DNA from 3 places in the Paraburkholderia dioscoreae genome. Region 3 is predicted to be linked to each of the others. Evidence: riboswitches for the same ligand, from Rfam matches in the RefSeq annotation. Region 3 holds a riboswitch; each other region holds the start of a gene.
What was found. Region 3 has a riboswitch for cobalamin ahead of cobG (precorrin-3B synthase). Riboswitches for the same ligand answer to the same signal wherever they lie in the genome.
Positions count from the first base shown of each region.

Region 1: linked by a shared signal. The riboswitch ahead of cobA (uroporphyrinogen-III C-methyltransferase) and the one ahead of cobG (precorrin-3B synthase) in region 3 are both predicted to bind cobalamin.
Region 2: linked by a shared signal. The riboswitch ahead of PDMSB3_RS04115 (TonB-dependent receptor domain-containing protein) and the one ahead of cobG (precorrin-3B synthase) in region 3 are both predicted to bind cobalamin.

Region 1 is NZ_LR699554.1:1,473,161-1,483,006, forward strand. Features, by position in the region: gene PDMSB3_RS26810 (CHASE2 domain-containing protein) at 1-2,030, shown strand, start outside; gene PDMSB3_RS26815 (DUF4136 domain-containing protein) at 2,027-2,671, shown strand; gene bluB (5,6-dimethylbenzimidazole synthase) at 2,682-3,353, opposite strand; gene PDMSB3_RS26825 (cobyrinate a,c-diamide synthase) at 3,337-4,689, opposite strand; gene cobO (cob(I)yrinic acid a,c-diamide adenosyltransferase) at 4,693-5,295, opposite strand; gene PDMSB3_RS26835 (cobalamin biosynthesis protein) at 5,292-5,750, opposite strand; gene cobA (uroporphyrinogen-III C-methyltransferase) at 5,747-6,517, opposite strand; cobalamin riboswitch at 6,754-7,006, opposite strand; cobalamin riboswitch at 7,074-7,354, shown strand; gene cobW (cobalamin biosynthesis protein CobW) at 7,548-8,639, shown strand; gene cobN (cobaltochelatase subunit CobN) at 8,646-9,846, shown strand, end outside.
Region 2 is NZ_LR699553.1:905,234-915,079, forward strand. Features, by position in the region: gene lgt (prolipoprotein diacylglyceryl transferase) at 1-641, shown strand, start outside; gene PDMSB3_RS04090 (SIMPL domain-containing protein) at 749-1,483, opposite strand; gene PDMSB3_RS04095 (EVE domain-containing protein) at 1,659-2,117, opposite strand; RNA gene ssrS (6S RNA) at 2,235-2,416, opposite strand; gene PDMSB3_RS04105 (cell division protein ZapA) at 2,551-2,865, opposite strand; gene PDMSB3_RS04110 (ATPase) at 2,862-3,224, opposite strand; cobalamin riboswitch at 3,433-3,690, shown strand; gene PDMSB3_RS04115 (TonB-dependent receptor domain-containing protein) at 3,781-5,655, shown strand; gene PDMSB3_RS04120 (FecCD family ABC transporter permease) at 5,707-6,771, shown strand; gene PDMSB3_RS04125 (ABC transporter ATP-binding protein) at 6,768-7,607, shown strand; gene cobT (nicotinate-nucleotide--dimethylbenzimidazole phosphoribosyltransferase) at 7,643-8,704, shown strand; gene PDMSB3_RS04135 (adenosylcobinamide-GDP ribazoletransferase) at 8,738-9,514, shown strand; gene cobC (alpha-ribazole phosphatase) at 9,499-9,846, shown strand, end outside.
Region 3 is NZ_LR699554.1:1,911,705-1,921,550, reverse strand. Features, by position in the region: gene PDMSB3_RS28820 (precorrin-2 C(20)-methyltransferase) at 1-156, opposite strand, end outside; gene PDMSB3_RS28815 (precorrin-8X methylmutase) at 157-783, opposite strand; gene cobG (precorrin-3B synthase) at 776-2,257, opposite strand; cobalamin riboswitch at 2,311-2,489, opposite strand; gene PDMSB3_RS28805 (bifunctional cobalt-precorrin-7 (C(5))-methyltransferase/cobalt-precorrin-6B (C(15))-methyltransferase) at 2,574-3,890, shown strand; gene PDMSB3_RS28800 (cobalt-precorrin-5B (C(1))-methyltransferase) at 3,890-4,996, shown strand; gene PDMSB3_RS28795 (cobalt-precorrin-6A reductase) at 4,999-5,721, shown strand; gene cobM (precorrin-4 C(11)-methyltransferase) at 5,780-6,505, shown strand; gene metE (5-methyltetrahydropteroyltriglutamate--homocysteine S-methyltransferase) at 6,612-8,906, opposite strand; gene PDMSB3_RS28780 (LysR family transcriptional regulator) at 9,042-9,846, shown strand, end outside.

The DNA.
Region 1 (9,846 bases), 440 kb from region 3:
TGGCGCCGTTCGCGCAAGCGGCGGCGGGGCTGGGCCATATCAATCTCGAAGTCGACAGCGACGGCATTGTGCGCAGCGTCGCGCAATACGAGGGCGACGCCGATTCACGCTGGCCGCAATTGATGGTGCCGGTCGCCCAGGCGGTCGAGCATGGCGCGCTGCACCTGAATGGCGGGCAGCCCCGCCATGCTTCGACCACGACCACGACCGTGGCCGCGCCCGACGACGGCGGCGAAAGCCGCTTCCTGATCCCATTCGGCCGGAATGCGCAGAGCTACCCGAAGCTGAGTTTCGCCAGCGTGCTCGCCGGCGACGTGACGCCGGACCAGTTGCGCGGCCGCATCGTGCTGATCGGCGTGACCGCGTCCGGTTTGTACGACCGCTTTGCGACGCCGGTGTCCGGCGAACTCGGGCCGCTGCCCGGCGTGTATATCCATGCAAACGTGCTCGACACGCTGCTTACCGGCCGCGAGATCGAGCCGGCCGCGCGGTGGGCGCTGTTCGCGGTGTCGCTGCTGCCGCTTGCCGCGCTGCTGGCCGGTTTTCTGGTGTTGTCGCCGCGCCGTTCGCTGCTGCTGACCGGCGCGCTGTGCCTGCTTGCGGCGTCCGGCAGCGCCGTCTTGCTCTACGGTGCGCGGCTCTGGATGTCGCCGGTGCCGGCGATCGTCGGCGTGGTGGCGGTTTATCCGATCTGGAACTGGCGGCGCCTGGAAATGACAATGGCGTATCTGCGCGAAGAACTGCAACGTCTCGCCGACGAACCCCACCTGCTGCCGGAAACGCCGCAGCGCCGCCGCGAGTTCGGCGGCGACGTGCTGGAGCAGCACATGGCGCTGATGGCGCAGGCCGCGCAGCGCGTGCAGGACATGAAGCGTTTCGTGTGGGACAGCCTCGACAGCATGCCGGAGCCGATCCTCGTTAGCGACGTGCGCGGCGTCGTGCTGATCGCGAACCACGCCGCCAAGGCGCATTTCGCGCACCTCGGCGCGCCGCTCGAAGGCCGTCCGATGCAGGCCGTGCTGGGCGGCCTGACGCTCGTGAAGACGATCGACAGCGACGCGGCGTCGGACGCCGAAAACAATCTGCTCGCCCGCGCGCACTGGCCGGCGCCGCTCGATCCGGCGCGCCGCGAATTCGCCGCGTTGATGGCGCACGGCGTCGAGGTGCGCGACGCCCGCGAGCGCGACCATTTGCTGCGCTACGCGAACTGCACCAACGAGCAGGGCGAGACCACCGGCTGGATCGCGGGCCTCGTCGACGTGTCGGCCCTGCATGCGGCCGAGCGTCAGCGGGAAGACGCGCTGCGGCTCCTGTCGCACGACATGCGCTCGCCGCAGGCGTCGATTCTGGCGCTGGTGGAGATCGAGCGCGCCCGCAGCGAGCCGGTGCTCGCGCGCGCCTTGCTGGAGCGCATCGAACGCTACGCGCAGCGTGCCCTCACGCTGGCCGACGACTTCGTGCAACTGGCGCGTGCCGAATCGCAAACCTATATGCTGGAACCGGTGAGTCTGACCGAGTTGCTGATCGACGCCAGCGACGAAGTCTGGCCGCAGGCGCACGCCAAGCGCATCACGCTGCACACGGAAACGGCAACCGCCGACGCTGCCGACGACGGTCACTGGATCTACGCCGACCGTTCGCTGATGACGCGCGCGCTCGTCAACATTCTGAACAACGCGGTGAAGTACAGTCCGCCGGATACGCGGATCGTCTGCAGTCTTGCGAGCCTGACGCCGAAGGCCGGGCCGGGCGCGACGAGGCGCGTGTCGTGCACGATTCGCGACCAGGGCTACGGCATTCCGAAGGATCGGCAGGCGGGTCTGTTCGAGCGTTTCCGGCGCTTTCACGAAACCGAGCGGCCGGAAGTGGGCGGCGCGGGGCTCGGCATGGCGTTCGTCAAGACGGTCGTCACGCGTCACGGCGGCGATGTCGAAGTGGCCAGCGAACCCGGCCGCGGCACGGCATTTACGATCCGCCTGCCGGTGCTCGAAGACGCGCAGTCGGGCGCCTCCGTCACGGAGCGGACATGACGCATGAACACGCACCTTATCGAAGCGAGAAGATGGTGAAAGCGATCCTGATCTGTGCCGCGCTGGCCGCGGCGAGTCTCACCGGCTGCGCAGGCCTGAGTGCCGACGTGCATACCGCCGACGCCACCCATGCCGCCGCCGCGCTGCAAGGCGAACGGACCTACGCGATCGCGCGCATGCCGTCGCAGGAGGCCAGCGCGGAGCATCCGCGATTCGAAAGCCTGCTGGCGGATGAGCTTGCAAAGCAGGGTTTTGCCGCAACGACGGGGCAGTCCGCGCGTTATCTGCTCTCGATTGCTTACGACACGCGCCCGGCGACGATCGGCGTCGGCGAAAAAGGCTGCATGGCGAGCGACTGCGGGCGCGCGCCCGACGCGCCGTTCTCGCTGTTGGGCGGGCCGGCCTACCGGCACGCGCTCACGTTGCGGTTTTTCGAGCGCGTGAGCGGGCAGGAGGTTTATAAAGTCAGTGCGTCCAGCAGCGATCGCGATGCGGATCCGCAGCATGCCATGCCGGCGCTCGTCAAAAGCGCGCTGGCCAGATTTCCCTTCGACGCACCGCCCGACTGGCGGGTGAAACTGCGCACAGACGAGACGAGTGGCGTGCCGAAGGTCGTGTCGGTGAAGCCGCTTCAGCCGTGACTCGCGCGCATCATCCGGGCTCGTTGCGCGGTTCGTTGTCCGCTTCCGGCCAGCGGTTTTCGAATACGCAGTCGGCGAGCGGCAAACGGCTCGCCCAGCGTTCGGTTTCCAGCATCGGCTCGCTATAGAACTGGTCGACATGGCCCAGACACAGAATCGCCACGGGCCGCGCGCCTTCGGGCATGCGCAGCAACCGGCGCACCGCGTCGAGGTCGAATAGCGACACCCAGCCCATACCCAGACCTTCCGCGCGTGCCGCGAGCCACATGTTCTGGATCGCGCACGCCACCGACGCGAGGTCCATCTCCGGCAAGGTCCGGCGGCCGAATATGTGCCGCTCGCGCCCGTCCATCAGCGCCATCACCAGCAGCTCGCCGCAGTCCAGCATGCCTTCCACTTTCAGCTTCATGAACTCTTCGCGGCGTTTGCCGAGCGCGTCGGCGGTGGCGAGGCGTTCGGTTTCCACGGCGTCGTGCAAGGCCTTGCGCAAAACGGGGTCGGTGATCCGCGCGATCCGCCACGGCTGCATGAAGCCGACGCTCGGCGCGTGATGCGCCGCGCCGAGCAGGCGTTGCAGCACGGCCGGATCGACCGGATCGCGCACGAAATGACGCATGTCGCGGCGTTCGTAAATCGCGCGGTAGACGGCGTCGCGCTCCGATTCGTCAAAAGGCTTCGCCATGGAACAGGGCGGCCGCAAAGGCCGGGTTGGAGGGCCAATAAGCGTGCATATAGCTCGCCACGATCGAGCCGGCACGGTAGACGGCCTCGCCGGGTGCGTCGCTTTGCGGCCGGGTGGCCGAACAAAGCGGCGTGAGCGGGGTGTTCAGCTTCGAGTAGTGAAACGTGTGGCCGGTCATCGGCCCGTGCCGGCTGTCGATCTGCTGCATGCCGAGCGCGGTGAAGCGCGTTTGCATTGTCGCGTGGCCGGGCAGCAGGCCGAGCATCGGCGTGCTCACGCCTTGCGTGTCGGTGAGCCGGTCGAGCAGATAGAGCATGCCGCCGCATTCGGCGACGAGCGGCTTGCCGGCGCTCGCGTGCGCACGAATGCCGGCGGCGCTGCGGGTGTTGGCCGCGAGCGCCGCGGCGTGCAGTTCGGGGTAGCCGCCTGGCAGATACAGCGCGTCGGCGTGTTCGGGCGGGGCTTCGTCGGCGAGCGGCGAGAAGTAGCCGATCCGCGCGCCAAGGGATTCCAGCAGCGCGACGTTGGCCGGATAGATGAACGAGAACGCGGCGTCGCGCGCGATGGCGATCGTTTTGCCTTCCAGCAGGCGCGGCAAGCTCTGCCGGGCTGGCATGCCGAATTCGACCGGCGGCGGCAGTTCGCAGAGCGCGGTGCCGCCGAGCGTGTCGGCGACGTGATCGAGACGCGCGTCGAGGTCGTCGATTTCGTCTGCCTGGTGCAAGCCCAGGTGACGATCGGGCAACCCGATTTCGTCGCCGGCGGCAATGTGCCCGCACCAGCGCAGTCCCGGCGGCAACGCTTCCTGAAGCATCTGCGCATGTCGCGTGGAGCCGACGCGATTGGCGAGCACGCCGTAAAACGGCACCTGCGGCCGGAATTGCGCGAGACCGAAAGCGACCGCGCCGAAGGTCTGCGCCATCGCCTTCGCTGAAATCACCGCGAGCACCGGCACGCCGAACGTGGTGGCGAGATCGGCGCTGCTCGGCGTGCCGTCGAACAGGCCCATTACGCCTTCGATCAGGATCAGATCGGCTTGCGCCGCCGCTTGCGCGAGCAGCGTGCGGCAGGCGGCTTCGCCCACCATCCACAGATCGAGCGAGAAGACGGGCGCGCCGCTTGCGCGCGCCAGAATCATCGGATCGAGAAAGTCCGGTCCGGTCTTGAAGACGCGCACGCGTCGCCCCAGCCGCCGGTGATAGCGCGCCAGACCCGCGGTGATCGTGGTCTTGCCCTGGCCGGATGCGGGCGCGCTGATAAAGAGGGCGGGGCACGCTCCAAGGGACGTCTCCTCGGGAGACGCTTCGGGGGACGTGCCCTTGGGAGGCGCGGACATGCGTCAGAACTCCACGCCGCGCTGCGCTTTCACGCCCTGCTCGCGATACGGATGCTTGACGATGCGCATTTCGGTGACGAGATCGGCGGCTTCGATCAGCGCATCAGGCGCGTGACGGCCGGTCACCACCACATGCAGCATTGGCGCGCGTGCGGTGAGCACCGACAGGACTTCGTCGAGCGGCAGATATTCGTACTTGAGCACCGTGTTCAGTTCGTCGAGGATCACCATCTGGTAGTCGCCGCTTTCGATCATGCGGCGCGCTTCGTCCCAGCCTTTGCGCGCCGTCGCGATGTCGGCGTCGCGGTTCTGCGTGTTCCAGGTGTAGCCGTCGCCCATCGTGACGAAATCGCAGTTGGCGATCGCGCCGAGAAAGTCGCGCTCTGACGTGTGCAGCGCGCCCTTGATGAACTGCACGACGCCGAGGCGCATGCCGTGACCCAGCACGCGCACGGCCATGCCGAACGCGGCGGTGGTTTTGCCCTTGCCCGTGCCGGTATTGACGATCAGCAGACCTTTTTCGACCGTGGCGTTGGCCTGCTTTTTCTCATGGCCCTCGCGTCGGCGCTCGGTCATGCGTTGATGCGATTCGGGATCGGTCTTCATGGCAGGTTCTGTTCCTGAGTGTCGTTGTTAGGGTGGTCGCGTTCAGCGTGGGCGGCGCTCGAGGCGATCGCCACGGTAACGCCGGCATGGACGGTTTTGCGCACGAGAAGCCGTGCTCGATGCGCATGAAAAGCGGCGGTTTCGCCGCGTCTGGTCGTTGCTGCAAGCAAGGCGCACGGCTCGCAGACGCCGTCCACGCCGAGATGCTCGCGCACCGCGCTTGACGGCTCCGCTATGGGCAGCGCCGCGATCTGCTCACTGCTGAAGAATGTCAGCGGCAGTGCATGGCGAGCGCAGAATTCGAGCAGGCCGGCTTCGTGGGCTTTGGTATCGATCGAGGCCACGGTGGCGATTTCGTCGAAGGAATGCGGGCCGAGCGCGGCGCGCACCGCTGCTTCGATCTGCCCAGCCGCGCTGTGCAAGCGACAACCAATGCCTACGCTCAGCGTTTTCATGGTACGTCTCCGTTCGCCGGCAACGTTGCAGTCTTGGCATACGCAGCGTCGCGCGCCAACGCGAGCGACGCCACACCGCCAATTACCACGATCGCCGGCGAGCCGAGTCCCGCACGCGAGACGCGCCCGGCAAACTCACCGAGCCGCGCGAGCACATGGCGTTGCTCGGGACGGGTCGCCGATTCGATCGCCGCGCACGGCATTTCGGCGCTCATGCCGGCCGCGAGCAACGCGTCGACGATTTCGCTCAGGCGCCGCATGCCCATGTAGATCACGAGTGTCATGCGCGTGGCCACCAGCGCGGCCCAGTCCGGCTCAGCGCTGCCCGCGCCGTGCCCGGTGACGAACACCACGCCTTGCGCGTGGTCGCGATGCGTGACCGGAATGCCGATTGCCGCAGGTGCCGCGATTCCCGCCGTAATGCCGTTGATGACTTCCACCTCGATGCCCGCCGCATGCAGCGCCTGCTGTTCTTCGCCGCCCCGGCCGAACACGAACGGATCGCCGCCTTTCAGGCGCGCGACGCTGCGCCCGGCCCGCACGTGCTCGAGCAATTGCGCGACGATGCCTTCCTGCGGTGTGGACGGATGTCCGCCGCGTTTGCCGACATGGACGACGCGTGCGTCGGCGCGCGCGAACTGGAGTACGTCGGGATTCACCAGATCGTCGACCAGCACTACATCGGCTTGTGCCAATGCACGGGTGGCCTTGAGCGTCATGAGTTCGACGTCGCCGGGACCGGCGCCGATCAGCCAGGCGCGGGTCATCGCGACGTGCATGGCGGGCGCCATGTAGTGACGAGCGGATCAGGGGCAGGCGCGAACGAGCACCGGAGAGCGGACTTTTGGGGCATGCACTGCTACGGATTCAGGCACGGCGCAATGCGCGGCTCGCAACGGTTCCTCCGGGAACCCGCATACGGACGCACCACGTCGTGCTTCAGCGCCTTCACATCCGTCCCTCGCGGATTCCGGCGGCCGGCGGCGCGATGTTGCCCTGAGGTTCGCCGCCTCCGCGTCTGGCCGGTATCCGGGCTGGCGGCCTCATGCGCTTTGCCTTCCCGTCCGCATTCGCTGGAATGTGCAGGACAGTGGCATCGAAAAAAACGCATGCGCGGCGCAAGACAACTCAACATTGCGCCGCAGGTCGCTTACCGTTGCGGGGACAGCACAGGTTGAGCGCATGAAGCGCGGCCTGTTTCCCGTTTAACTGCACACGCGAATGCATGTGCGGGCACCAAACGCGCGCATACGATAGCACATGGCGTCCCGTCCGATAAGCGCTTGCGGCCGGCGTTTTCTTGACTGCCGCGGGCTGCGGGCCTACACTCGCACGCACTTTGGTGCTCGCATGCGCGCTCGTGCGCATGCAGTTAAACGGGAAACAGGGTGCCCGCCTGTCATGGAACGGGTCAACCTGTGCTGCCCCCGCAACGGTAAGCGAAATGTGGTGCTAAGGTCAGTTCTTTAGCGCCGCGGAGCCGGCTTCGATGTCCACGCGCAAGGCCGCGTAGACATATCACCACTGGGCGAGAAATCACTCGCCCGGGAAGGGGAAGCGGCGCTTTCGCCAGCCCGGATACCGGCCAGATACGAAGGACGAACACCGCGGGGATGCGGTAGCGCGTTCATGACCTCACTTCCGCTTTCTGTTTTTGTTGTCGCGGCAACCCGTCGTTCGTCCCCGTGTTGTGTTGTCGTCCTGGCTCGCTGGACTTACGCGCCGTTTACCCGGCTCATGCGGACAGACACACAAACGCCCGGCGTGCACGTGCAACTCCTACGGATGGACCTCACGATGCAAACTCAAATGCGCAAGATCCCCGTCACCATCGTCACAGGCTTTCTCGGCAGCGGCAAGACCACGCTGCTGCGGCATATTCTTCAGCATGCGGGCGGCAAGCGCATTGCGGTGATCGTCAACGAGTTCGGCGAGCTGGGCATCGACGGGGAAATTCTCAAGGGTTGCGGAATCGGTTGCGATGAAAACGGCGTCGAAACCGAAGGCCAGTTGTATGAACTGGCAAACGGGTGTTTGTGCTGCACCGTGCAGGAAGAGTTTTTTCCGGTGATGGAGAAACTGGTCGAGCGCCGCGATCAGATCGATCACGTGCTGATCGAAACGTCGGGTCTCGCGTTGCCGAAGCCGCTGGTGCAGGCGTTCAACTGGCCGCAGATCAAGAACAGTTTTACCGTGGACGCCGTGGTCACCGTGGTGGACGGACCGGCTGCGGCGAGCGGCCAGTTCGCCGACAATCCGCTTGCCGTGGATGCGCAACGCAAGGCCGATCCGAATCTCGATCACGAATCGCCGTTGCACGAGTTGTTCGAGGATCAGTTGTCCGCCGCCGATCTGGTGATTCTGAACAAAACGGATTTGCTCGACGACGCGCAGCAAAGCGCGGTCGAACTTTCGATCCGGGAAGAAATTCCGCCGCAAGTGAAGATCGTGCGCGCGCAGATGGGCCAGCTCGATCTGCACGCGTTGCTGGGCCTCGAAGCGGCTTCGGAAGATACGATCCACCTGCGCCACGATCACCACGGTTCCGCCGAGGACGCCGACCACCACCACGACGAATTCGATTCGGTGGTCGTGCACGCGAATGCACCGTCGCGCGAGGCGGTGATCGCCGCGCTGCAAGGGCTCGTCGAAACGAACACGATCTACCGCGTCAAAGGTTTCGCGGCGCTGCCGGGCGCGGCGATGCGCCTGGTGATTCAGGGCGTGGGCCGCCGCTTCGACAGCTATTTCGATCGACGCTGGCAGGCCGGTGAAAGCGGCCCGAGCCGCTTCGTGCTGATTGGCGAGGATCTCGATCAGGCCGCGTTGCAGCGTGCGTTCGACACGGCGCTCGGCGTGCCTTCGGGCGTCGAAACACAACAGGCGTAAGCGCTCATGCATCTGTTGCGCACCACGCCGGGCGGTTTTGTCGACGATACGCAAGGCGTGATCCGCATCGATCAGCAGCCCGCCGATATCGTGGTGCTGAGTTCCGCCGATACCACGCTGTCGCTGCTCGCGAGTGTTTTTCCGCGTCTGGGCGAGGGTTTTCCTAGCGTGCGGCTCGCGAACGTCACGTATTTGCGGCAACCGGCCTCGGTCGATTTCTACGTCGAAGACGTCTTGCAGCATGCGCGTGTGGTGGTGGTCGATCACCTCGGCGGCGAAGCGTATTGGCCTTACGGCATCGAGCAGGTGGTGGCGCTCGCCGAGCGCAAACAGCAGACGCTCGCGATGTTCTCCGGCGATCTGCAGGAAGATCCGAACCTGCTTGCGCGCAGCACCGCCAGCGCCGATCTGTGCCATCAGCTCTGGCGCTATCTGCGCGAAGGCGGCCCGCAGAATGCCGAAGCGTTCCTGCGCTGTATCGCGCATCGCGCATTCGGCTGGGGGCGCGAGCCTGCGCCGCCGCACGCGTTGCCTGCCGCGACGCTCTATCATCCCGGCCGCGACACACCGACTATCGCCGACTGGCAGGCGCGCTGGCAACGGAACGCGCCGGTCGCGGCGATCCTGTTCTACAAGGCGCATCTGCAGGCAGCCAATACGGCCGTGTTCGACGCGTTGATCGACGCGCTCGAGTCGCAAGGTCTGAATCCGCTGCCGATTGCGATCACCTCGCTCAAAGATGCGCTGAGCCGCGAAGTGGTGCAATCGCTGTGCGCTGAGCACAATGTCGCGCTGGTGCTGAATACGACCGCCTTCGCCGCGTCCGCGATCGACGACCCCGAGCCGCTCGCGCTCGCCGGCGACGCCCCCGTGTTCCAGGTGATCCTGAGCGGCGGTAATCGCGAGGATTGGGTGAAGGACAATCAAGGCCTCAATTCGCGCGATATCGCCATGCATATCGCGCTGCCGGAAGTGGACGGCCGCATCATTACGCGCGCGATCAGTTTCAAGGGGCTCGCATACCGTTGTCCGCACACCCAGGTCGACGTGGTGCGTTATCAGCCGGACGTCGAGCGCGTGGGTTTTCTTGCCGAACTGAGCCGGCGCTGGTGCCGTCTGCGTTCACTGGATAACGCGGACAAAAAGCTCGCGCTAATCCTCGCCAACTATCCGATGAGCGAAGGGCGCATTGGCAACGGCGTGGGAC
Region 2 (9,846 bases), on a different replicon from region 3:
TCGACATCTTCAAGGTGTGGGAAGGCGGCATGTCGTTTCACGGCGGCTTTCTCGGCGTGACGCTGGCCATGGTGCTGTTCGCGTATCAGCGCAAACGCTCGTGGCTGCAGGTCACCGACTTCGTCGCGCCGATGGTGCCCACCGGCCTCGCCGCGGGGCGTCTCGGCAACTTCATCAACGGCGAGTTGTGGGGCCGCGTGACCGATCCGACCGCGCCATGGGCCATGCTGTTTCCGGGCGCCGCGCCCGACGACGCCGCGTGGCTCGCCACGCATCCGCAACTGGCCGCGCAATGGCACCTGAACGAAGTGTTTGCGCAATATCACATGCTGCCGCGCCATCCGTCGGAACTGTATGAGATCGCGCTGGAAGGCGTCGCGCTGTTTTTCGTGTTGTTCTTCTTCTCGCGCAAACCCAAGCCGATGGGCGCGATTTCCGCCATGTTTCTGATCGGCTACGGCCTCGCGCGCTTCACGGTCGAATTCGCTCGTGAGCCGGACGACTTCCTCGGCCTGCTGGCCATGGGACTTTCCATGGGCCAATGGTTGTCTCTGCCGATGATCCTCGTCGGTATCGGCATGCTGGTGTGGTCTTATCGCCGCGCGCGCCGTGAACCGGCGCAGGCGGTCAGCGCGAGTTGAGCGGATCGCTACGGTTTATCGTAGCGAGCGGTCAAATGAAAAAAGCCACGGCGTGCCGTGGCTTTTTCTTTAAGTGCCTTGAAGCAATGCTTCTAGCGTAAAGCGCATCACTTCATCTGCACTGAACCCGACACATTCACCGTCACGGTCGACGTGCCGCCTTCGATCGGCACCGGCGCCGAAGCCTTCGCGTCGGCGCCCATGGCGCGCGCGCTCATCATCATCATCATGGGACGCGGCATCACGCCGTTGTGGCCGACGTTGACCTCGCGAATCGAATAGCCGCTGTAGCCGAACGCCTGCGCGGACGATGCGGCCTGCTCGCGGAACGACCTGATCGCTTCGCCGGTGAGCTTTTGCTCGGCAGCGCGTTGCGCTTCAGGCGAGAGCGAGAATTGCACGTTGCCGACCTGCATGATCGACGCCATTTGACCCGCCAGCTTCGACGCCGCGGCGAAGTCGTGCGATTCGAGCACGATCTCCGTGCGGCCGCGCCACGCGGAAATGCGCCCGTCACGGTCCGTTGACGGATAGATCGAGAACGAGCCCGTGCGGGCCGTCACGCCGCTCACACCCTTGGCTTTTTGCAGCGCCGAATCGGCGCGCTGATTCAGCGTTGACGTGAGCGCCGACGGATCGCTCGCTTCCTGCTCGTAGAACAGCGTGATTTCGACGACGTCTTGCGGGACTTCCGCGCTGGCCTGCGCGTTCAGCGACAGCACGCCCGCCGGCTGATATTGCGCGACGGCTTGCGCGCGGGCCATGGCCGGCGTCAGGGCGAGCGCGGCGGGCGCGGCGCATACGAAAGCGAGAGCGAGTGCACGTGCGGTGTTTTTCGTCATTGTTGGACTCCTTGCTTGAACAGGGTTTGTGCACGATTGAAGCGAGCGCCGCGCAATGGCACGGCGTTTGCGAGTCCGTTAGGCGGTTGTAACCTGAGCTTGGTTCCCGGGTTTGACGTTACTTTAATGTTTGCGTCCGCGTGAATACGCACGGCGCATGATCACCCACGCAACGTCAGGCGAGCCGTTTGGTGATGAAGCGCCATTCGGCTTCGGTCACCGGCGTGATCGACAGGCGGTTGCCTTTGGCGAGCACGCGCATGTCCTTGAGTTCGTCATGCTCGCGCAGCGCGGCGAGCGGAATCAGCGGGATCTTCTTCTTGAACACCACATCGACGAGCACCCAGCGCGGCGTTTCCTGCGACGACTTCGCGTCGTAGTAGGGACTCTTCTTGTCGAACTGCGTGGGGTCCGGATACGCGGTGGACGATACCTCCGCAATGCCCGCAATGCCGGGCTCGGGACAGCTCGAGTGATAGAACAGCACGCCGTCGCCGACCTGCATCATGTCGCGCATGAAATTGCGCGCCTGATAGTTGCGCACGCCGGTCCACGGCAACGTGCGATGCGGTGCGTTGGCGAGATGGTCGATGCTTGCTTCGTCCGGTTCGGACTTCATTAGCCAGTAGCGCATGAATCGAATTGAACGTAATTGAACGTTAAGGGTTTGAAGACGCGGAAGAAATCGGCGTACAAAAAACAGCGCACAAAGAAAAACGGCACCGAACCGAAGTCCGATGCCGTTCTAAATAAGGTCCCCGCCTTAGCCGCTAGGCCGGCATCCTGAACCGGGGGTTCAGAATTGGTCGCAGTTAGCAACACTTCGGGTACATCAGACAGAGTGACGCGCACACCCGTGCTACAAATTTCCGCAACCGTGCACATGGCATTGGTTCAAGGAATATATGACCTTGGCGAACCAGGCAGGGAAGCTAAACCGATGAAGCTAAATCACGAAAACTACCGATTGAACTCAAACGTTTGCAGAATCTTGCACGCCTTGTGCTCACGCACTCCGTTTGAATCCGCCGCCGATCTCAGGACCGGCCGCACTATAACACTGCTATTTACTGCATGCTGTACTGCTGAATCACAGTACCCAACTGTTCGTTCATTTGATGCATTGTACGCCGGATTTCCTCAGCAGGAAATGCTTCTCCGTGTCTCACGCTCGATTGCAGCTTAAGCAGTTCCGATGCCAGCGACAGCGCGGCCATGACAGCAATGCGATCCGTACCGCGCACGTTGCTGCTATTGCGGATCTTCGACATTTCGGCGTCGACGCGTGCAACCGCTTCAAGCAGCGCGCCTTCCGTTTCCGGCGAGCAGGCGAGGCGATAGGGCACGCCGAGAATCGATACTTCGATCTGCTTGGTGGTCATGCATTTTCTCCGTGGCGGGTCGCGTCGCTCTCGGCACCGGCTGCGACTTCATGCTGAGCGGGTTCGAGCAGATCGAGCTGGTTGTCCGGCTCGCTGTGCGCGCGGGCACGCGGCAACTTTTCGAGGATCGCATTCAGGCGCACCTGGGCGTCGTCGATCTTCGCCGACAGCGCGTCGCGTTCCGCCTGCAGCGCATTGCGTTCCTCGCGCAGCATTGCAAGTTCCGTGCGTGTAGCTTCGACGTCAGCACGCGATTGGGCGAGCTGCTCTTCGAGCGCGACTCGCGCTTCATTGTGGCGCTGGCTGATCGCGATCAGCTTGCCGATATTCTGTGAAAGTGTTTCGAGTTCGGTGAGCATGTGCTGCGTCCTCTAAAGACATCGCATTTTAGCGCGGAATGTCGCAGGTTCCGACAATTGTCTCGTTTCGAGACGTAACAACATCGCTTTGTGCAGGCTTTTTATCGACCATACGATGAAAAAGTACTCGTGCGTCGGACAATAACCTGCACTTGTCAGAACAGCGCGCCCGCGTGCCCTCGTTCTTGACGGACCCCGAGGCCGCTCCTACACTGGCCGCACTCTTGGTGCCCGCATGCGCTTTTCGACGGCGCACGCAGTTAAACGGGAAGCAGGGCGCGCCATTCGCCAGAACGCGCCAACCTGCGCTGCCCCCGCAACGGTAAGCGACCGCATTCGTCATGCAAGTCGATCCTGATCGCGCGTTGGAAGTTCAACTCGCGAGTGTGCCACTGCGCGTCACGCGTGGGAAGGCGGGATCGAGATGTCGCCAGCCCGGATACCGGCCAGAGGGAGAGGCACGTCACGCGCGAAAATGTTAAATACGCTGGCGCCTCGTTACGCATCGGCCTGCGGGGAAGCGGGCCGCGCACGCTACCCACAGGATCCTCGTCCCATGCTGTCTCCCATCGCTCGTGCGGTGTTGCTTGCCTTCGCGAGCCTGCCGATCGTTGTGCATGCGCAAGCTGCTTCTTCGTCCTCTTCTTCATCTGCTGCGGATTCATCGGCCACGGTGTTGTCCCCGGTGGTCGTTACGGCGGAGCGCGGGCCGCAAGCGCTGGCCGACACGATCCCGCAGACCGCATTGTTCGACCAGCAGGATATCGCCGACACCACCGCGACCGATTTGCCGGGCCTCCTGCAACTCGCGCCCGGCGCGCAAATCTCGCGTACAGGTGGCCCCGGTTCGACGACGAGCCTCTTCCTGCGCGGCGCGTCGTCGACGCAATCGCTGCTGCTGATCGACGGCGTGCGCGTCGATTCAGTGGGCCTGGGTTCGGCGCAACTCGCACAGATTCCGCTCGACCAGATCGATCACGTCGAGGTGGTGAACGGCAACGTGTCGGCGTTGTACGGGTCCGGTGCGATCGGCGGCGTGGTCCAGGTGTTCACGAAAGAAGGCGGCGACCATCCGCCGCGTTTCAATTTTTCGCTGGGCTACGGCAGCTATCACACGCAGACGCAGCAGGCGGGCGTGAACGGCGCATTGGATAAAGACGGCAATACGACCTTCAGCATTTCGCTCGCGAGGTCGAAGGACGACGGCTTCTCGTCGCTCAATCCGCGTGAGGCGCCCGCCGCCAATCCGAATGCGAACGGCTATCTGAACGAAAGCATCTCGGCTTCGCTGCGCCACAAGTTCAACGACAGATGGGATGCCGGCGCGAGCTACTTCCAGTCGAACGGCAACAACAGCTACGACAACGCGTACGGCGTGCCGACCGATCTGAACAACCTGTATAGCAAAGTGCGCCAGGTCTCGGTGTTCGCCAACGGCAAGCTCACCGACTGGTGGACGACGCACTTCATCGTCTCCGAAGGCGACGACCGCAGCGTGTCGAACACCAACGGTGTCTATAACGGCCGCTTCGATACCGACAATCGCCAGTACACATGGCAGAACGATTTCGCGCTGGCCGCGCAGCAGAAGTTGCAGGTCGGCTACGAGCATCTCGATCAGAGCCTCGACTCGGATACGTTCGCGGCGCCCGACCGGCATGTGGATTCGGGCTTCGTCGGCTATACGGGGCGCTTTGGGCGCAGCCAGATTCAGGCCAACGTGCGGCGCGACCAGTATTCCGATTTCGGCGGAGCGAACAGTTACTATCTCGGCTACGGCTTCGACATCACCGGCCATTGGAAGGTGAGCGCAAGCTACTCGGATTCGTTTCGCGCGCCGAGCTTCGACGATCTGTACTATCCGCTCAGCGGCAATCCGTCGATCCAGCCGGAGCGCAGCCATTCGATCGAAGCCGCGCTGCAGTACGCATCGAATGCGCTCGGCGTGATGCGTCTCACCGCATTCCAGACGCGCTATTCGAATCTGATCGACTACGAGCAGGTGACGCCCGGTATTTATCTAGCCGAGAATGTCGGCCATGCGAAGGTGCAGGGACTCGAGGGATCGTGGAGCGGGCATGTCGGCAAGACGGACGTGCGCGCCTCGGTGACGCTGCAAAACCCCGTCGATCTCGACAACGACGTCGACCTCGTGCGGCGCGCGCGGCGTTTCGGCTCGCTGACGGTGAACCGCAGTATCGCCGGGTGGCGCGTGGGCGGCGAGTGGATCGTGAGCGGCGCGCGCGACGACAGCAGCGGCAAGCTGGGCGGCTATGGCGTGGTGAATCTGTCGGCGCGCTACAACATCACGAGAGCCTGGTACGTGGCCGCCCAAATCCAGAATCTGTTGAACAAGGACTATGAAACGGCCTACTCGTATAACTCGCCGCGGCGCGGTGCGTATCTCACGGTTGGTTGGCAGCAGCAGTGACGGACCCGCGTCGTTGAGTTCGCGCGGATGAGCCTACCTACGAGCCGATCCATGAGCCGACAAGCGAGCCGCCACTCCGGTGCGATACCTGCAGCGCTGCGCGTGATGAGCGCGAAGCGCGCGGCCGCGATCTGGCTCGCGCTCGGTGTGATCGCGCTGGCGGTGCTGATGGCGTCGCTCGCGCTGGGCAGCGTATCGCTCGCGCCGCTGCGCGTGCTCGCGGCGCTGCTGCCCTCGCATGGGCCGTCTGCGGGCTCCGCCGATCTGACGGCCGAGATCGTTCGCACGCTGCGTTTGCCGCGCGCGCTGGCCGGCTTTGCTTGCGGCGCGTTGCTCGCGTTGGCCGGCGCGCTGCTGCAGGTGCTGTTGCGCAATCCGCTCGCCGAACCTTACGTGCTGGGTGTGTCGGGCGGCGCGGCGAGCTTCGCGCTCGTCGCGATGATCGCCGGTTGCGCCTGGTGGATCGTCGACGCGAGCGCCTTCGCCGGCGCCTTCGTGTCGATCCTGCTGGTGCTCGGCCTCGCGCGCCGCGAGTTGTGGCGCGGCGAGCCGCAGGACACGTCGCCGCGTTTGCTGCTGACCGGCGCGGTGATCGCCGCGGGCTGGGGCGCGCTCATCACCTTGCTGCTCAACCTCGCGCCCGACAACCGTCTGCGCGGCATGCTGTTCTGGCTGACGGGCGACCTCAACGGCGGCGCGATGCCGTGGACGGCGCTCGCCGCGCTCGTTGTCGTGCTGGTCGCGATCATGCCCGCCGCGCCGCGTCTGAACGTGCTGCTGCGTGGCGACGCCGCCGCGCAGGCGTTGGGCGTCGCGGTGATGCCGTTGCGCTTGCGGGTGTATCTGGTGGCTTCGCTGGCGGCGGCCGCGGCGGTGACGACGGCGGGCACCATCGGCTTCGTCGGGCTGGTTGTGCCGCATATGCTGCGGCTCGCGTTCGGCAACGATCAGCGCATGCTGCTGCCGGCCGCCGCGCTCGGCGGCGGTGTCGCGGTGATGGGCGCGGACCTGGTCGCGCGCACCGTGATCGCGCCGGCGCAGTTGCCGGTCGGCGCGATCACGTCGATCATCGGCGTGCCGGTGTTTCTGTGGATGCTATTGCGCAGGCGCCGATGATGCCGACCTTCGATACCGCCCAGGCCGTCCTCAGCGCGCAACGTCTGACCTTGCGTGCCGGCGCGCGCACCTTGCTCGGCGCTTTCACGCATACGTTCTACGAAGGCGAGATCTGGTGCGTGGCCGGACCGAATGGCGCGGGCAAGACGACATTGCTCTCCACGCTGGCGGGTCTGTTGCAACCGTCGGCGGGCCATGTCGAACTCGACGGCGTGCGTGTGGCCGACTGGCCGCCGCTCGCGCTCGCGCAGCGCCGCGCGTTGATGCCGCAAAGCGCGCCGGACGCATTCAGCACGAGCGTGTTCGATATCGTGATGCTGAATCGCTTTCCGCATCTCAGCGGCTGGGGCTGGGAACGCGCGGCCGATCGCGAAGCGGCGCAGGCGGCGTTGGATTTGCTGGGCCTCGCCGCATTTGCCGCGCGCGATGTGCTCTCGCTCTCGGGCGGCGAGCGTCAGCGCGTGGCGCTGGCGGCGACGCTATGCCAGGACGCGCCATTGCTGCTGCTCGACGAACCGTTATCGCATCTCGATCTGCATCATCAGATCGACTGTCTCGAAGCGCTGGCCGCCTGGACGCGCGAGCCTCGGCGTACAGTGATGTTTTCGTGCCACGATCTGAACCTGGCGCGCCGCTTCGCCACGCATGCGCTCTTGCTCGACGGCGCAGGCGGCGCCTATGCCGGACCGGTACAAGATGTGCTGACGCCCGCGCTCGCGAGCCGGGCCTTCGGTTACCCCTTGATCCTGATTCGCGACGGCGAACACGAGGCGCTGATTCCCGCGCCGCGCGCGCGTCACGAATCGCTCGCCGGCCAAGACACGCCGGCAGGCTGATCGCTTCAATTCAACATTCTCTTTCAGACACGCTTATGACTTCATCGCCACGCTTGCCCGGATTGCCCGAAGTCGAACCACTCGATCAAACGCTGCGTGATCACTTGCAGCACATCATCGATACCAAGACCAAGCCGCCCGGCAGTCTCGGCCGGCTCGAAACGCTCGCGCGCCAGATGGGCCTGATTCAGCGCACCACGCATCCCGCCGTGACACGTCCGGCGATGATCGTTTTCGCTGGCGACCACGGCGTGGCCGAGGAGGGCGTGAGCCCTTATCCGCAAGCCGTGACCGCGCAAATGGTCGCCAACTTTCTCGCGGGCGGCGCGGCGATCAATGCGTTGAGCCGCGTCGCGGGCATCGAACTCGAAGTGGTCAACGCGGGCATCGCGACGCCGCTGCCTTCGGCGGAAGGACTCGTCGACATTCCGGTCGCGGCCGGCACGCGCAACTTCGCGCATGAAGCGGCCATGAGCCGCGACCAGGCCCTTGCCGCGATGCAGGCGGGCGCGGCGCGCGTGCGGCATCACGCGGCGCTCGGCACCAATGTGATCGGTTTCGGCGAGATGGGCATTGCGAATACCTCGGCGGCTGCCTGTCTGATGAGCCGCTTGTGCGGCGTGCCGATCGACGAATGCGTCGGCCGCGGCACGGGTCTGGATAACGCGGGGCTCGCGAGGAAGCGCGACGTGCTGGCGTCGGCGCTCGCGCATCACCCGGTGTCCACTGATCCGCTCGACGTGCTCGCCACCTTCGGCGGCTTCGAGATCGCAATGATGGCGGGCGCCTATCTCGCGGCCGCCGAAGCACGCATGACGATACTGGTCGACGGTTTCATCGCGAGCTCGGCCTTGTTGATCGCCGACGCCTTCGCACCGAGCGTGCGCGAATATTGCGTGTTCGCGCATGCGTCGAACGAAGCGGGGCATCGCCGCATGCTCGATCATTTCGGCGCGCTGCCATTGCTCTCGCTCGATATGCGGCTCGGTGAAGGCACCGGCGCGGCGCTCGCAGTGCCTTTGCTGCGCGCGGCGGTGGCGTTCGTCAACGAGATGGCGAGCTTCGAATCGGCCGGCGTCGCGAATCGCGATGCGTGATCGTTCATACGGAAACACGCTCCCGGCCCGCTCATGAATCCGCTCGCGGAACTGCGCTATTTTTTCACGGCGCTCGGTTATTTCACGCGCGTGCCCGTGCCGCGCTGGGTCGGCTATGAACCGCATTATCTGAATGCGGCGGCGCGTTATTTTCCGCTGGTCGGCGTATTGATCGGCGGATTGAGCGCGCTGGTCTATCTGGCCGCGTTGCGCGTGTTTCCGGCGGGCGTGGCGGTGCTGCTCTCGATGGCCGCGTCGCTGCTCGTGACCGGCGCATTCCATGAAGACGGTCTCGCAGATTGCGTCGATGCGTTCGGTGGCGCCTATACGCGCGAAGATGTATTGCGAATCATGCATGACTCGCGCATCGGCGCTTTCGGCGCCATCGCGCTCGTGGTGGCGCTCGCATTGAAATGGCAAACGCTCGCCGCCATGCCGCCGATGCGCGCCGCAAGTCTGATGATTGCCGCGCACGCGGCGAGCCGAACGTGCGCGATCAGCTATCTGGCTACGCTCGACTACGTGCGCGCCGAAGGCAAGGCCAAACCGGTGGCGCAGCGCCTGAGCGGCGGCGCGTTCGTCTGCGCCGCGATATCCGGTTTGCCGTGGCTGCTCTGGCCGAACTGGCTCGATGCGCCTGACTGGCGCTTTGCGGGCTCGGCGCTTGCGGTACTGGTCGTACTTCGCGTGGCAATGGGCCGTTATTTCGTCAGGCGCATCGGCGGTTATACCGGCGACTGCCTCGGCTTCGCACAGCAGATTTTTGAGTTGAGCATCTACCTGGTGGGGCTCATATGGATATCGTCCTGATTCGTCATCCCGCGGTCGCGCTCGATGCGGGCGTGTGTTACGGCCACAGTGACGTGGCGCTTGCCGAAAACGCCGAGGTGTCGTCGGCGGCGCTCGCCTTGAAGCTCGCGACTTTGCAGATGCCCGCGCCACGCGTGCTGATGTCGAGCCCGTTGAAGCGCTGCTCGGCGCTGGCTGCCGAGATGGCGAACGACTTCGGCTGTGTGATCAGTCACGACGATCGTCTGATGGAAATGAACTTCGGCGATTGGGAAACGCAACGCTGGGACGCGATCGATCGCGAACTGCTCGACGACTGGGCGGTCAATTTCGAACATGCGCGTGCGCATGGC
Region 3 (9,846 bases):
CGCCTCGATAATGCTGAACGCGTTGCCTTTCTTGCCCTTCGCGACGAAGTACGCGACGACCGCTGCCGACTTCAGCAAACGCAGCGCTTTCAGCGTGATGAGTTCCGGATCGCCGGGGCCGACGCCGAGTCCGAACAAACGTCCTTGCGCCGTCATTTATTCGACCTCCGTTGCGAGCGCGTTCACGGCGGCCGCCGCCATCGCGCTGCCGCCGCGCCGGCCATGTACCACCACGTAGGGCACGCCGCGGCTATCTTCGGCAAGCATGGCTTTCGATTCGGCGGCGCCGACAAAGCCCACGGGAAAGCCGAGTATCAACGCCGGCTTGGGCGCACCGGCGTCCAGCATATCGAGGAGATGAAACAGTGCGGTCGGCGCATTGCCGATCACGACGACGCTGCCCGCCAGATGCGGCCGCCACAATTCGAGCGCGGCCGCGGAGCGCGTATTGCCGAGTTCGCGCGCGAGCGACGGCACGTCCCGATGCGCGAGCGTGCAGATGACTTCGTTGTTCGCCGGCAGCCGGGCACGCGTGATGCCCTGCGCGACCATGCCGGCATCGCATAGGATCGGCGCACCTTGCGCGAGCGCCGAGCGGCCGGCCGCGCCCGCGCCTTCGGAGAACCGCAGAGCGTCGATCACATCGACCATGCCGCACGCGTGGATCACGCGCACCGCGAGTTTTTCGAGGTCGGGGGGAATGCGCGACAGGTCGGCTTCCGCGCGGATCGTCGCGAAAGATTGGCGATAGATCTCCTGACCGTCGCGAATGTAATCAAGCATTGGTGTTACTCCGGGCCAGGCGGTCGAGCATGTCGGCAGCCTGGTCGATCGTCAGTTGGCGCGCGACGCATTGGCCGAAACCGGGCCGGCCGTCGTGTCGATCGCGTCGATAAAGGTCGTAAAGGCCGGGCGCCGCGGCCAGCAGCGTGTACGGCGCGCAATGCGCGGCGGCGCACGAGCGCGCGCAGCCGCTCAGATGCACGTCGACGCCGGCCGGCAGGCGTCGGGCGAGGCGCAGCGCGTCGGTCTTGGTGTCGGCGAGGCTTTTCGCGCAGCCGCTCGATCCCGCGCACGCGATCAGACGGGTGATGGCTTGCGCGGAATCGCAGGCGAGATCGAGCGCGTTCAGGCTGGACAGCACAGGCGGGACGGCGTGCGTTGCGATATCGGGCAGCAGCACGCTTTGCCACGGTGTGACGCGCAGCGTGCCGTCGCCGTGCTGCTGCGAAAGCGCGGCGAGGGCGTGCAGGGTGTCGGCGTCGAGGCGGCCTGAAGCGGGTTGGCCGCCTACGTGCCAGGTTCCCGGTTGACGTTGAGCGTGAGCGCCGAGGCGCAGGCCGGCGTCGGCTGGCGTGCTGCGATGCCAGTTGGCTGGCGACACGTTTCGCGTCAGCGGGAAATCGACATACTGTTGAGCGTGATGCAATAGGGTGTCGGCGGAATGCAGGGTTAGCAGATGACGCATGCGTGTGGCGTCCGCTGCGGCGAGGTCGAGGAACGTGAGCAGCAGTGCGCGTACCAGAGCCGGAGCTTGCGAGGGGAGTATCGCGGCTAACGGGCCTGTGCCGTTTGCGTGGGACTCTGCCGTCGTGATGCACTCGCTTTGCGTTGGCGAGCCGGCAAACGCAGCCGCACTCGCACTCGCAGGCGGACAACCTGCCAGGCCGAATACGAAGCGCACGCCGTCCGCTTCTCGCGACGCCGCCAGCCAGAGATCGTGCGGATGATCTACTCTCGCGAGCCGTTCGCCACCGTCCAGCAGCAGTGCGAATTTCGGCGATAGCGCCGCGAAACGCGCTTCGCTTTGCAGCATCGCGAGTAGAGCGGCGCACAGCGGGCGGGTGTCGAGCAGGGCGGATGGATCGCGTCCGGCGGCGGGGCTGATCATCACGTTGCGCACGTCGTCGGCTGCGATCGACGTCGGCCCGAGACCGGCACCGACGAGCGCCGCGATCAACGCCGCTTCCTCGCCACGCTTCACCCCGCGCACCTGCACATTCGCACGATTGGTCAGCTCGATCACCCCGGCCGCATGCCGTGCGCTGGCCTCGGCGATTGCCCGCGCCTGCGCCGTGCTCAACTCACCGCCGGGCAGTTTGATGCGGCAAATCCCGCCGTCGCGCGCGGCGACGATGCGCAGCAGCCCCGGACACGCCGAAGGCCGCGGCGTTGGGGCCGCGTCGGACAAAACGGTGGAGGGCGTTGCTTGATTCAAGACGGACACCGGTTTAGCGTCGCGCGACGGCCCGAGCATGCCGTGAGGCGGGCATGGCTGCGGCATCGGTACACCCCGCCCGATGTAGGCTGGCACGAACAGTCTCGCCGGCAGGTCTCCTGGCTGGCAGGTCATGGTCCGCTGCGGCCTTCCCGGTCGAACCAGTGGCGTGAAGCGCAGGCGGACTCGCTGCATACAGTTGCGGGGGCAGCCACAGTGGCACTGTGTTCCCTCTTCGGCCCCGAAGGGCACCGGCGGCTGTATTATGCCTTTTTTCGAACAGCACAACGAGGCTGGGCGCTTTGATCGGCGCGGCACAGCGCATTATTTGAAGACACAGAATGAGGATGGATGCATGCCGGCCTGGCTGACGGTGGTGGGCATTGGCGACGACGGCTTCGCCGGCTTGGGGCGGCGCGCGCGGCGTGCTTTGCTGGAAGCATCGGTGGTGTACGGTGGCGAACGCCATCTGGCGATGTTGCCCGCGCGGCTCGCCGCGCGCCGTGCCGCGTGGCCGCGTCCGTTCGATCTTGCGCCTTTGCTGGCCGAGCGCAACGGCGCGGTGTGCGTGCTGGCGAGCGGCGACCCGATGCTGTTCGGCGTGGGCGCGACGCTCGCGCGGCAATTGCCGGCGGGAGAGTTGCGGGTGCTGCCCGCGCCGTCGTCGTTGTCGCTGGCGGCCGCGCGCCTCGGCTGGCCGTTGCAGGACGTCGCGACGGTGTCGCTGGTGGGCCGCCCGTTGCCCACGCTGAACGCGCATCTGCACGACGGCGCGCGCGTGTTCGTGTTGAGCGCGGACGGGCACACGCCCGCGGCGCTCGCGGAATTGCTGAACGCACGCGGATTCGGAGCGACCCGCATGAGCGTGCTGGAACATCTGGGCGGCGAGTTGGAGCGGCGCATCGACGGCCGCGCGGATCAGTGGTCGGCGGGTGAGGTGGCCGCGCTGAATCTGGTCGCCCTCGATTGCCGCGCCACCGAAGGCGCGCCACGTTTGCCGCTGACCTGCGGTTTGCCCGACGACGCCTTTCGCCACGACGGCCAACTGACCAAACGCGATGTGCGCGCGATCACGCTTGCGCGCCTCGCGCCGGCGCCCGGCGAACTGCTGTGGGACGTGGGCGCGGGCAGCGGCTCGATCGGCATCGAGTGGATGCGCGCGCATCCGACTTGCCGCGCGATCGCTATTGAAGGACACGCCGAGCGTCAGCGTTTCATCGAACACAATCGCGATGCGTTGGGTGTGCCGGGTCTGCAACTGGTCGCGGGCCGCGCGCCGGCTGCGCTGCAGGGGTTGCCGGTGCCGGATGCGGTGTTCATCGGCGGCGGCGCGACGGTGCCGGGCGTGCTGGAGGTGTGCTGGGCAAGTCTGCGCGAGGGCGGGCGACTGGTTGCCAACGCGGTCACGCTGCAAGGCGAAGCGGCGCTGGCCGCATGGCGCGAGCGGCACGGCGGTACGTTGACGCGGATCGCGCTCGCCGATGCACAACCGCTCGGCGGTTTCGACACGTGGCGGCAGGCGTTGCCGATCACGCTGCTGGATGTGACGAAGCCGGCCGAAGACTCGGCCGCGCATGTTGCTGGAGCCCTTGACGGCACGAACGGCACGAGTGTCACGGCTGCCGCGCGTGTCACGAACCCCGCCGTTGCCGACTCACCGCACGAACCCTGATGCGCGAAGAAACGCCCGAACAACCCGCGCCGCTGCGTAGCGGCTACACGACCGGCAGTTGCGCCACCGCGACGTCGTTGGCGGCGGCGCGTCTGTTGCTCACGGGGGTGGCCAGCGAAGTCGCGGAGATCGTGTTGCCCAAGGGCCAGCATGTGCCGATGCGCCTGGTCTTCTGCCGCCTGGTCGACAACGACAACGGCAGCAATAGCAGCGCCGAAGCCGGCACCATCAAGGACGCCGGCGACGATCCCGACGTCACGCACGGCGCGGTGGTATTCGCCCGCGTGCGCCTCGTCGCCGTGCCGGGTGTGACGTTTCGCGCGGGGCCGGGCGTCGGCACGGTGACACGCGCGGGACTCACGCTGCCGGTTGGCGAACCGGCGATCAACCCGGTACCGCGCCGAATGATGACCGAACACCTCGCCGAACTCGCGGCCGAGCATGCGTATGGCGGCGGATTCGAAGTGACGATCGGCGTGGAAGGCGGCGAAGCGCTCGCGCTGAAAACCATGAACCCGCGCCTCGGCATTCTCGGCGGCCTGTCGATTCTCGGCACCACCGGCATCGTGCGGCCGTTCTCGTGCTCGGCGTATATCGCGTCGATCCATCAGGGTATCGACGTCGCGCGCGCGAACGGCTACACGCATCTGGCCGCCTGCACCGGCAACGCCAGTGAAGACGCAATGCGTGCGCATTACGGCCTGCCGGATATCGCGCTGATCGAAATGGGCGACTTCGTCGGTGCGGTGCTCAAGCATATGAAGCGCGCGCCGGTCGAGCGTCTGAGCATATGCGGCGGCTTCGGCAAACTCAGCAAGCTGGCGGCGGGGCATCTCGACCTGCACAGCCGCAATTCGAGCATCGATCTCGAACAGCTCGCGCAATGGGCGGCCGGATACGGCGCCGACACCGCGCTTCAGGCGGCGATCCGCGCGGCCAATACGAGTCAGCAGGCGGTTGCGTTGGCGCGTGCGCAACAGGTGCCCCTCGGCGATATCGTCTGCCGGCATGCGCTGGCGGTGGCGCGCGCTATCGTGCCGCCACAGGTGAACGTGGAAATGTTCGCGATCGACCGCCAAGGCTTGCTGATCGGAGCCGCGCAATGAAAATGAAGCGGATTCTGCTGCTCGGCGGCACCGGCGACGCATTGCGGATTGCGCGGCAGCTCGGCGCTGAGCACGTGTACAGTCTCGCCGGCCTCGGCAAGGTGCCGGACGATCTGGCGTGCTCGGTGCGCGTGGGGGGCTTTGGCGGCAGCGAGGGCATGGCGCGCTACATCGAAGGAGAAGACATTGGACTCGTGCTCGATGCGACGCATCCGTATGCCGCGCAAATCAGCGCGAATGCGGCGCAAGCGAGCCGCGCGGCGCGTGTGCCGTATTGGGCGCTGCGCCGCCCGGCCTGGCAGCCGCAAGACGGCGACGATTGGCGCATGGTCGGCGACTGGACCGAGCTCACGGATGCGCTTGCGCCGTTCAGAAAGCCGCTTTTCACGCTCGGCCGCGAACCGCTCGCGCATCTCGACGAGATTCCGCCGCATCAGTTCTGGACCGTGCGTTGTCTCGATGCACACGAAGACACGCCGCGTGCACGGATTCTCGCGGCGCGCGGGCCGTTCACGCTCGAAGGCGAGCGCGCGCTGTTCGCCTTGCAAGCCTTCGACGTGGTGGTCAGTAAAAACAGCGGCGGCAACGCGACCGAAGCAAAACTCGAAGTCGCGCGTGAACGCGGTTTGCCGGTCGTGATGCTGCGCCGTCCTGAGCTGCCGGCGGCAGATCGGGAATTTGAACGTGTCGCCGACCTGCTCGAAGCGCTGCAAGCGGCAGATTGAGCGTGCGCCCGAATCGCGTGCGCGTGCTACGCCGTCCCAACGAATCATGGAGTATTAAATGACGGTGTTTTTTATCGGCGCCGGTCCTGGCGATCCGGAACTGATCACGGTGAAAGGGCAGCGCCTCGTGCGCAGTTGCCCGGTGATCCTGTACGCGGGTTCCCTCGTGCCGGCCGCGGTGCTCGAAGGTCATGCGGCCGCGCAAGTGGTGAATACCGCCGAGCTCGATCTCGATCAGATCATCGCGTTGCTCGAGGCCGCGCACGTCAAAGGGCAGGACGTGGCGCGCGTGCATTCCGGCGATCCGTCCTTGTATGGCGCGATCGGCGAACAGATCCGCAGACTGCGCGAGCTGAAGATTCCCTACGAGATCGTGCCGGGCGTTACCGCCACTGCGGCCTGCGCGGCGGCGCTGGGTTGCGAGCTCACGCTGCCCGATATCTCGCAGACGCTGATTCTCACGCGCTTCGCGAGCAAGACCAGCATGCCCGAAGGCGAACAGCTCGCCGACCTCGCGCGTCATCGCGCGACGATGGCGATTCACCTCGGCGTGCGGCATCTTGCGCGCATTGTCGATGAATTGCGGCCGCATTACGGCGGCGTCTGTCCGATCGCGGTGATCTATCGCGCGAGCTGGCCGGACGAGGAGAAGATTACCGGCACGCTCGACGATATCGTCAGCAAGGTGCAGTCCAGTTCCATCGAGCGGACCGCGCTGATTCTGGTCGGGCAGGTGCTCGCCGCCGAAGGTTTCGCGGATTCGACGCTGTACGCGAAAGACTGAACCTGCACGCGGCGCAAAGCCCATGCGCGTGGCGCCACGCCGACGCCACGCCAACGCCACGCCACGCGCAAATGGATTTTCAACGCCGGCTCAATGGCCCATCACATCACGCAGTCACTTCAGCCGGCTGCCTCGCCGCCAGCTTCGCGCGCAATGCTCTCGCGGCCCGCACCATGTTCGCGAGCGCTGCCTCCGTTTCCGGCCAGCCGCGCGTCTTCAACCCGCAATCCGGATTGACCCACAGGCGCTCGGCCGGAATCACTTCGCACGCGCGTTCCAGCAGACGTTGCATCGCGTCCGCGTCCGGCACGCGCGGCGAGTGGATATCGTAGACACCCGGGCCGATTTCGTTCGGATACGCGAAGGCGCCGAAGCCGTCGAGCAGTTCCATCGCCGAGCGCGAGGTCTCGATGGTGATCACGTCGGCATCCATCGCAGCGATCGACGGCAGAATGTCGTTGAACTCCGAATAACACATGTGCGTATGAATCTGCGTTTGATCGGCGACGCCCGCTGCCGAAATGCGGAACGCGCGCGTGGCCCATTCCAGATACGCGGGCCAGTCCGCGCGACGCAGCGGCAAGCCTTCGCGGAAAGCCGGTTCGTCGATCTGGATGATGCGAATGCCGGCCTTTTCCAGATCCACGACCTCGTCGCGGATCGCGAGCGCGAGTTGCAGCGCGGTGGTGGCGCGCGGCTGGTCGTCGCGCACGAACGACCATTGCAGCATCGTCACCGGCCCGGTCAGCATGCCTTTCATCAGACGCTGCGTGAGCGATTGCGCGTAACGCGTGGTCTCGACCGTCATCGGTTCGGGACGGTAGACATCGCCGTAGATGATCGGCGGTTTTACGCAACGCGAGCCGTAGCTCTGCACCCAGCCGTTTTCCGTGAACGCATAGCCCCACAACTGTTCGCCGAAATATTCGACCATGTCGTTGCGTTCGGCTTCGCCATGCACCAGCACGTCGAGCCCCAGCTCTTCCTGTTTGCGCACGGCGATTTCGATCTCGGCGCGCATGCGCTGCAGATAGTCGAGCGCGCGCAGTTCGCCACGTTTGTAGGCGGCGCGCGCCTGGCGGATCGCCGCCGTTTGCGGGAACGAACCGATCGTGGTGGTCGGCAGGAGCGGCAGGCCGAGCGTTTCGCGCTGCAGACGGTTGCGTTCGGCAAACGGGCTTTGCCGTTCCGCCATCGCGCTGCTTACCGCGGCCACGCGTTTTTGCACGAGCGCGTTGACCACCGCGCTGGAGTGGCGGCGTACTTCGAGCGCGCGGTCGGCGGCAGCGAGCGCCGGTTCGGCCGCGACGGGATCGCGCAAGGCGAGGGCGAGCGTGGCGACTTCAGCGAGTTTTTCGGTGGCGAACGCGAGCCAGGATTTCAGATCGGCGTCGAGTTTTTTCTCCGCGTCGAGCGAGACCGGCACATGCAGCAGCGAGCACGACGGCGCGATCCACAAGCGCTCGCCGAATTCGGCCTGCAAGCTCTGCAACGATTCGACGATCCCGCCGAGATCCGCGCGCCAGATATTGCGGCCGTCGATCACGCCGGCCGACAGCACCGCGTGCGCAGGCAACGCCGCGCGCCATGCGTCGAGCTGTTGCGGGGCGCGCACGAGGTCGAGATGCACACCGGCAACGGGCAGCGCGGCCACACGCGGCGCGTGTTCCGCTGCGCTTTCGAAGTACGTGGCGAGCAGCACCTTCACGCCCGACATGCCGAGCACGTCATACGCGGCGGAAAAAGCTTCGAGCCATTGCGCAGGCAGATCGACGCACAAAGCCGGCTCGTCGAGCTGCACCCATTCGATGCCGCGCTGCTTGAGCTTGTCCAGCAGACGGCTGTAGCGGATCACGAGATTCGGCAGCAACGACAAACGGTCGAAGCCGGCGACATGGCTCTTGGACAGCCACAGGTAAGTGATCGGCCCGATCAGCACCGGCTTGACCGGCAGATTCAGCGCGAGCGCTTCGTCGATCTCCTCGAACAGCCACTCGACGCCGCCGTCGAAACTCGTCTGCGGTCCCAGTTCGGGGACGAGGTAGTGGTAGTTGGTGTCGAACCATTTGGTCATTTCCATTGCCGGCTGCGCCGCGTTGCCACGCGCGAGTTCGTAGTACCGGGCGAGCGTCAGCGTCTTCGGTTCGAAGCCGAAACGCTGCGGCAATGCGCCGAGCAGCGCGCTCAGATTGAGCATCTGGTCGTAGTAGGCGAAATCGCCGACGGTGACGAAATCCAGCCCGGCGTCCTGCTGCAATTGCCAATGGCGGGCGCGCAATTCGCGCGCGACGCCACGCAGATGCTGCTCATCGGATTCGCCGCGCCAGAACGATTCCTGCGCGAATTTCAGTTCGCGCTGCGCGCCGATGCGTGGAAAGCCGGGAATGTGCGTGCGGGCCATGTGAAGTCCTGTTGTGCGTTGTATGAATTGGCGCCCAGTGTGGAAGTCGCGCTATGATTCATCAAGCGACATGTTTTCACCAATGTATGAGCCAGATTCATATTCACACTTGTGCGTTCAACGCGAGGCCATTCCATGCTTGAGCTTCGCCACTTGCGTTCGCTGATCGCCATTGCCGATTCGGGCAAGCTGGTGGCCGCCGCCGAGCGCGTGCATCTGAGCCAGTCCGCGCTGTCGCACCAGATTCGCGACATCGAGGCGCACTACGAGGTGTCGCTCTTCGAGCGCACCAGACAGGGTCTGCGCTTCACGGCCGCCGGCGAGCGGCTGCTGGCGCTCGGCCGCGAGACGATCGCGGCGGTGAGCGCGGCGGAGCGCGATCTCGTGCGGCTGAAGGGCGACACGCGCGGTGAGTTGCGCATCGTGCTGGAATGCCACACCTGCTTCGACTGGCTGATGCCGGTCATGGACGAGTTCCGCCGCCGCTGGCCGGAAGTCGAAGTGGATCTCGTCGCCGGTTTCCACGCGGACCCGCTGCGTTTGCTGAGCGACGGCAAGGCCGACGTGGTGATCGGCTCGAAACCGGCCAAGCGGCGCAACCTGCATATCGCGCCGCTGTTCCGCTTCGAGATTCTGGTGGTGATGGCCAACGAGCACCGGCTGCGCAACAAGCGCCGCGTGGCGGCGGACGATCTGCGCGACGAGACGCTGATCACCTATCCGGTGCCCGAGGCGCGCATCGATCTGATCCGCGAGGTGCTGGAGCCGGCCGGCATCAAACTCGAACGGCGCACGGCGGAACTGACCATCGCCGTCATGCAACTGGTGGCGAGTCGCCGCGGAATCGCGGCGCTGCCGAACTGGGGCGTGAAGAACTACGTCGATCACGATTACGTGCTGGCCAAACGGGTCGGCACGCAGGGGCTATGGAGCGAGTTGT